DNA from 2 places in the Candidatus Accumulibacter sp. ACC012 genome. Region 2 is predicted to be linked to the other one. Evidence: riboswitches for the same ligand, from Rfam matches in the RefSeq annotation. Region 2 holds a riboswitch; the other holds the start of a gene.
What was found. A riboswitch is a leader RNA that binds a small molecule or an ion and turns the genes downstream of it on or off. The one in region 2 is predicted to bind cobalamin.

Region 1 (3,904 bases), on a different contig from region 2:
GCGTCCTCCATCTGCGAGTAGTGGAAGCTGTGTCCGCGCAGCTCGCCTTCGGGCAGTGTGACGCGGTGCAGGCCGAGGTTGGCGAGGCGGCCGAGCATCTTGGCGTTGCCTGGCAAGAGCCCGACCATCTCGGCCCGGCAGCCGTCCTTGTCGGCCAGTGACTCGAGCAGATAGAGCATTCCGCCGCACTCGGCGACTAGCGGTTTGCCAGCGGCATGGTGAGCGCGAATCGCGGCGTGCATTGGCGCGTTGGCGGCGAGCGCTGCGAGGTGCAGTTCGGGATAACCACCCGGCAGGTAGAGCACTTCGGCCTCTGGCAGCGAGCCATCGAGCAGCGGCGAAAAGAAGCTCAGCTCGGCACCGAGTTCGCGTAGCAGATTGAGATTGGCGCGGTACAGGAAGGCGAAAGCGCCGTCCCGTGCCACCGCGACGCGCACGCCGGCCAGCGGTCGCGGCTGCGCGCCAAGCGCTGTCGGCGACACGGCTGAGACAGCGAAGCTGACGGCCGCTGGCAGGCGCCTGGGCAGCGCCTGCAACGCGGCCGCCGCGCGGGCTATGCGCGCGTCGAGATCGGCGACTTCGGCCGCCTGTACCAGACCGAGGTGACGCTCGGGCAGGGCGATTTCGGCGTCGCGCGGCAGCCAGCCAAAGCAGGCCAGCCCCGACGGCAGACTCTCGGCGAGCATCTCGTAGTGGCGCTCGCCGGCGACGCGGTTGGCAAATACGCCGGCGAAAGGCAGGCCCGGTCGGTAGGTAGCCAGGCCATGTGCCAGGGCACCAAAGGTCTGGGCCATGGCGCTGCCGTCGATCACCACCACGATCGGAATGCCGAACAGAGCCGCCAGATCGGCACTCGAGCGGTCGCCGTCGAAGAGTCCCATGACGCCTTCTATGAGGATCAGGTCGGCTTCGGCCGCCGCCGCGTGCAGGAGTTGCCGACAGTGCTCCTCACCGCCCATCCACAGGTCGAGCTGATAGACCGGCGCAGCAGAGGCGCGCTCGAGGATCATCGGATCGAGAAAATCGGGGCCGGTCTTGAAAACGCGCACGCGCCGCCCTTGCCCACGATGGTGCGCTGCGAGAGCCGCGGTCACCGTCGTCTTGCCCTGGCCGGAAGCAGGCGCGGCAATGAACAGCGCCGGGCACGCCGGCATAGCGCTCACAGATCGACCCCTTTCTGCGCCCGTACGCCAGCGCGAAAGGCGTGCTTGACGTCGCGCAGCTCGCTGACCGTGTCGGCTGCGGCGCACAGTTCGTCCGGCGCGCCGCGGCCGGTAATCACCACGTGCTGCAGCGCCGGGCGGGCGGCCAGATCGGCGAGCACGAGCGGCAAATCCAGCCAGCCGTTCTTCAGCGCATAGGTCAGTTCATCGAGGACGATCAGCCCCAGCGACGGATCGCCGAGCATCTCGGCAACCACGGCCCAGGCGCGGCGCGCGGTTTCCCGATCGCGGGCCAGGTTCTGCGTCTCCCAGGTGAAGCCTTCGCCAAGCACATGCCAGGTGACCCCTGGCTGAGCACGGAAGAAGGCCTCCTCGCCGGTGTCCGAGCGCCCCTTGATAAACTGCGCGACACCGACCCGCAGGCCGTGTCCGAGGGCACGGGCGACCATGCCGAAAGCCGAACTCGACTTGCCCTTGCCGTTACCGGTGAGCACCAGCAGCAAGCCCTGGTCGCGATCGGCACGGGCGATGGCGGTATCAACCACGGCCTTTTTGCGCTGCATGCGCGCACGGTGCGACTCCTCGCGATCGGTCGCGCTCATGCTTGCCGCCTGGCCAGCAATCGATTGCTGGCAGCCAAACGGCCGCCGAAAACGCTGTCGGGTGTTTTGCGGTGGTGACGAAGCGTGTCGCCGCACGGGTACGAGCACGCAAGCAGCGCACCCGCCCGGGTCGATGGGAATAATGCCGGCACCTAGTTCTCCTCTGCGCACACCCGCGCGCAAGCCGAACGAACGAAACAACGGCAAAAGGAGGAAGTGCAACCGGAAACAGGGGTCAGAGCGACCAGAGTACCGAGACATCGCCCTCCGCAATGCCGATCCGCATGCCTCAGGCAGGTCTCCGGGCTCACGAGCGGGAAAATCCCTGGATCTGCGCCTTCCCATGCTGTTGCACAGTGGCGTGTTGCAGTTCCTTGCTCTCGTTTACCGTTGCGGGGGCAGCGCCGGAATACTCTCGGCCTGTGGAACAGGCTCGAAACACCGGCTTCCCATTTCATCCCTCGGGCGATAGCCCTCGGGAAACCTGAAGCAAGTAGTCCTTCTACTCCGCCTGGGAGAACATTGTCAAGGCAGTTCGCGCTAGCTACCCGCGCTCAGTTGGACGGAAAGCGGTCGATAAGACGGGGCGGTAAATCAGCAGCAGGTCGGCCTTCACGTGGCATTCACGCTAGCCGCTCAGGTCATGGTGGCGGTCAACGGTGTCCGGTAGCTTGAGTGGATGCGGTTAAGCGAGTTCGCGCAAGCGATCTCGCCGTCGGGGGGAGCCTAGTGGCGGGGGGCTGCCGCAGGCAGTCCCCAAAGAGCGAGCAGACGCTGAACACCTTGATGCCTTCTGAGTCACTCACGCACCCACCGTGAGCAAGCCAAGAACCCGTCATCGCAGCACAGCCTGCGATGACGCCATGTCCGTCAGCCCACTTTCACCGCCCTACGTAGCCTCTGCTCCTGTTTCTCGACTTGCTGCAGTAGCTCAACACCGTGCGCGTGGCAACGCTCGATAACGTCATCAACCACCGAACGAACCTGCCGCTCGATGCCTTCCCGCCCCAACACGCTCTTGGTCGCCAGGTCGTTGAAGTCGGTAAAGCCTTTCGGCTCTGCGACTTGCTCGCCAGGCGCGAAGATCGGTAGCAGGGCCTTGCCACCAACCGCCTTGGCCGCTTCCTCGGCCTTGCTGCGGCCGGGGTTTATTCCCTGCGTGGCTTCGAGGTGCCGATCGTCGTCGCCGGCGATCAGGATGGGCTTGTCCGGGAACTTCGCATGCAAGGCCTTGGCGACGGGTAGCAGGTTGCCCGAGTCAAAGGCGGCGACGGTCGCGAAACCCAGCGTCTGCTGCAAGCTGCTGGCCGTCGCGTAGCCTTCGCCAATGACCAGGGCAGGGGCCTTGGCCAGGGCGTCCAGGCCGCCGACTGCATGGAAGCAGCCTTCCTTGCGGCTGTCCTTGGCGAAGCGCTTGGTGCCGTCCTCCTGGATGTACTGCATCGTCCATTGCTTGCCGTCGGTATCGGTGGCCGGGATGTAGGTTTCCCGGCCTTCCTTGTCCGTGAAAACGCCTGCCTGCGGCTCGATTCCCTTGGTTTGCATGTACGTGGTCGGTGTGGTGACCGGCAGCAGGTGCGCCATCTGCTTGGCCACCCGCTGCGCCGCCTGCTCTTGCAGCCGCTCCTGCTCGGCAGTGCGCGCTTGCAGCTTTTCAGCCGCTTCAGCCTGTAGCCTGGCTTTCTGCTCGGGGTCGAGCGCGTAGCCCTTCGACTTCCACTTCATGTCGACGCCGGTCTTGTTGTTCTTCAGATAGCCGGCCGGGTGGCCAACATAGAAGCCGGACCCGGCTTTCTCGCTGAGCTTCTCGCCTTCGACGCTGATGCGATGTTTCTTGCCGTCCATCATCGGATGCTCGCCGCTCACGACACAGCCGATCGAGCGCAGCGCCTCGGCGAACTCGTCTCGCGGCGACATGGCCGGCCCTTGCTGGCCAGGGACGTTTTCCGGCAACCAGCGTTGCAGCCGGCTCTTGTCGGCCTTCGCGCTGGCAAACCAGGATTTCGCGGCCTTGTCCCACAGCGCGCCGGCGGCCTTGGCGGCGGCCCGTTCGCCGTAGGGAACGGCGAGATACTGGCGTTCCTGAGTACGTTGTTTCTCGGGCTTGGCCTGACCTTCCGGGGCCGCGCTGTCGGTTTG
Region 2 (3,904 bases):
GACTGGTGCGTCCGGATCGCCCTGGGTGGCAACGATGCGGCCGCCCTTGGTTCCGACCAGCACGCCGCAACCTGTTCCGCAGTAGCGGCAGGCGCCTTTGTCCCAGCGCACGCCGTCGGACTTCGCGGGGGCTGCCTGGGCGATGGCGGGAATGCTGATGCCGGCCGCGGTGGCGGCGGCGGCGACGGCATTGCTCTTGATAAAGTCACGCCTGGTCAACGTCAATTTCATCTCATGCTTCCTCATCGGGATGGGGTTCAAACTGGTGGTAAACCAATGCTGCGGAGAGTACGCCTGGCTGCTGACTGACCGTGGTGAACATGTCGGCTGCAGCGCGATCGCTGTCGGCTTCGATGGTCACGATCAGTTGGCCCTTCTCGGTCGCGGCGTGTACTTCAACACCGCCCAGGAGCAGCAGACCGTCCTGCACCTGTTGTTGAAGTTCGGGGCGGGCATTGACCAGCAAGCTGGAAATATTCATCGGATCGAGGCTCTCCTGTTGGCAAGCTGAGTGCGGGTGTCGCCGAAGCGGCGGAACACAACGTCAAGCAATCTTGCATCTGGCAAATACACTAAGCGTCCGGTGAGGTGTTTTGCTTGATCCAGGTCAAGCGGGAAGGAATTCAGCGTGCAAGCCGGAATGCACACGGCAAGTGCGAGGTGAGAGGTGATGACCGCTAGCGGAAGGGGGGCGCAAAAAAAAGCGCGGGACCAAAGGTTCCGCGCTTTTAAATTTTGTCCCCGCAAGTGCCGTCAGGCCGGCATCCTGAACCTGGGTTCAGATAGGTCACTTTCCTTCCGCATCAGGTATGCCCGACTTGAGGGGCACACACAACAACGGTTTCTATGGTCGGCGACCAATGCCAATTAGCATTGGTTCAAGGAATCTATGACCTTAACAAACACCGCAGGGAACTCTCTCGGAGTCTTCGGAACCTGCTATCAGGGCTTCAGCACGGGGGCTTCAGCGCTGCCTCAAGTTCCGTCTCCATGTGGCAAATTCTACGCCTAAAGGCGTCGATGTCCAGCGCTATTTCTGATTCAATTCTCTGATCTTCCGTGGCTACACTCTGATTTCCGGAGAGGTGCTCGTGGGCAATGTTCAGCGCAGCCATCACCGCGATGCGCTCGGTGTGATTGCTCCTGGTTTTCTCGGCGATGTCGCGCATCTTGCCATCAACATAGGCCGCAGCATTGAGTAGCGCGGCGCGCTCATCCGCTGGGCAGGCGACACGGAACTCCTTGCCAAGGAGGGTGATATCCAGAAAATTGGCTTCGTTGGGCATCGGACAAGAACCTTCAGGCTTTGGCTTCGGGGAGCTGCTGGGCAAGCTGCTCAAGTCGGGCGGAGGCCGCTCCCATGCGCTCGGCGAGGCCTTGTCTGTCCCCTTCGGCGACAGCGAGTTGCTCGCGGAGGTGGTCATTTTCCGCGCGCAGGCTGTGACAGAGGGTCACCACCTGGCCAATCTTGCTCTCGAGCGTGTCTAGTTCATTCAGCATGGCCAGACTATAGATTCAAGAGGCGTCCCCGGTCAAGGTGTGCAGCGCTTCGCGGCTGTGCCTGCTTGCCTGGCAGCGGTGGCTTTCGGTGGCGATGGCGGGCCGCCGGCCGTCTGGCGCGCTATAATCCGCCCTTTCGTCGACTGCGGTTAGCGAAAAACCATCGTGCAAGGTGCCGCAACGCAGATCCTCTGCAGCGGTTAAACGGGAAGCAGGTGCGTGTTCTCAGGAACACCATGCCTGCGCTGCCCCCGCAACGGTAAGCGAGTGCGGGTGTGTCGAAATGCCACTGGGCGCCGGCCTGGGAAGGCGACACACCAAGACTCGCGAGCCCGGATACCGGCCTTCGCACACATTTGACGCAAGTGCCGCGGGGAAGCGGACACGAAACGCTCGGCTGCGCCGCTCGCCTCGTTGTTTGCTCCCTCGTGCATTTGATATTTGTTTGCTCGCCGGCTTGCGGGGACGCGTGCCGGATCCAGGGAGAAACCCATGAGATATCAGAGGGCGCCGCGCGCAGGTTCTGCCGCGGCATTGGCCACGCTTTGCGGCGCGCTATTTCCGGTGGCGGCCAACGCTGCCGATCAGCAGCTTGATCCTATCGTGGTCACCGCCACGCGACAGGCGACGCGCGCCAACGAATTGACCAGCGACGTGTCGGTGATCACCCGCGAAGAAATCAATGCGGCCGGACAATCAACGCTCGAGCAACTGCTGTCGCGGCAAGCCGGCATTCAGTACACGGCCAATGGCGGTCCTGGCACCAACAGCGGCGTGATTATCCGCGGCGCCAGCAGCAATCAGTCGATCGTGCTCATCGACGGCCAGCGCATCGGTTCGGCGACGACCGGCAGTGCGGCGCTGGCGCGCATTCCTCTTGACCAGATCGATCGCATCGAGATCCTGCGCGGCCCGGCTTCGTCGCTGTACGGAGCCGACGCCATTGGTGGCGTCATCCAGATCTTCACTCGCAAAGGCGAGGGTCCGACGCGACTGAATGCGAGTACGGGCTATGGCACTTACGGGACCACTGACACCACGGTCGGCGTCTCCGGTGGGACAGATCTGGTTTCCTACAGTGTTCAGGCGGGTTATCTGGATACTGGCAGTTTCAACGCCATTCACAACAAGTCGGACATCAATTACAACCCCGACGATGATGGCTATCGCAACAGTAACCTGAGTGCGAACTTCTCCGTGCGTCCGGCAGCCGGTCAGGAAATTGGCGTCAACCTGCTCGCCAGCGACGGTAGCAACCAGTACGACTCGAACGACTTCAGTGCCGTCGGCGCCGACAAGAACTACACCAACGATCAGCTGCTGGAGTCCTATTCGATCTACTCGCGCAACCGCTTGAACCAGGTATGGACGAGCACCCTGCGTCTCGGTACCAGCACCGACGCCTCCAAGGGCTATGCCGGTAACATCAGGGAGTACACCATACGCACGGACATGGATCAGGCTTCGTGGCAGAACGATATCGTCCTGCCCATCGGCGAAGCGCTGCTGGCCGTCGAGTACACCAAGCAGAAAGTGTCTGGCAGCACTGACTACACGGTGACCGAACGCACGATTCGCTCGCTGCTCGGTGGCTGGAACGCCAGTATCGAGAAGCACCGCTTGCAGTTCAACCTGCGCCGTGACGACAACTCCCAGTTCGGCGATGAAACGACGGGTTCCGCTTCCTACGGCTACCAGTTCACTCCGGACTGGCGCGCGCACTTATCGTATGGGACGGCATTTCGCGCGCCGACTTTCAACGAACTGTATTTTCCCCCGAGCGCTTTCTTCTCCGGCGGTAACCCCGATCTGCAGCCGGAACAGGCGAAGAACACCGAGGTGGGTGCGAACTGGGAGCGCGGCAATCATCGTGCGTCGCTGGTCCTGTACAACAATGTTGTCACCGACCTGATCGAGTTCCGGCCACCGACCTATGCGCCGGTCAACGTCAGCAAAGCCTTGCTGCGTGGTGCAACACTGACCTACGACGGACGCTTCTCGGAATGGGGGGCGGGCGCTGCCGTCGATTTCCTCGATCCGAAAAACGAGGAAGACGGGCCGAACAAGGGCAATCGACTGGCCCGCCGCTCCACACAACAGATGAGCAGTTACATCAGCCGAACGCTTGGCAACTGGGATTTGCGCGGCGAGTGGCAACTGGTCGGCAATCGCTACGACGACCAGGCCAACACCAATCTTCTCGGTGGCTACGGTCTGGTCAACCTGTATGCCGACTATCGCCTGCAACGTGACTGGACCCTGTTCGCTCGCGCCAACAACATTTTCGACAAGTACTACGAGACGATTGACAACTACGCCACTGCGGGAGCGAATGTCTTCGTCGGTGTCCGCTACGCACCCAAGTAGGAAGCTGGATGCCCACCCGTCGCCGCGCTTTGCTGAT

Region 1: another riboswitch for cobalamin. It lies ahead of cobO (cob(I)yrinic acid a,c-diamide adenosyltransferase); the one in region 2 lies ahead of QZ648_RS03935 (TonB-dependent receptor).

The regions. Positions count from the first base shown of each region.
Region 1 covers NZ_CAJQUC010000013.1:74,369-78,272, reverse strand. The annotation lists partial or broken gene QZ648_RS14140 (cobyrinate a,c-diamide synthase) at 1-1,154, opposite strand, end outside; gene cobO (cob(I)yrinic acid a,c-diamide adenosyltransferase) at 1,160-1,765, opposite strand; cobalamin riboswitch at 2,040-2,268, opposite strand; partial or broken gene QZ648_RS14130 (zincin-like metallopeptidase domain-containing protein) at 2,636-3,904, opposite strand, start outside.
Region 2 covers NZ_CAJQUC010000003.1:98,273-102,176, forward strand. The annotation lists gene napA (nitrate reductase catalytic subunit NapA) at 1-225, opposite strand, end outside; gene QZ648_RS03920 (chaperone NapD) at 233-481, opposite strand; gene zapA (cell division protein ZapA) at 951-1,286, opposite strand; gene QZ648_RS03930 (hypothetical protein) at 1,300-1,500, opposite strand; cobalamin riboswitch at 1,654-1,863, shown strand; gene QZ648_RS03935 (TonB-dependent receptor) at 1,993-3,867, shown strand; gene QZ648_RS03940 (iron ABC transporter permease) at 3,876-3,904, shown strand, end outside.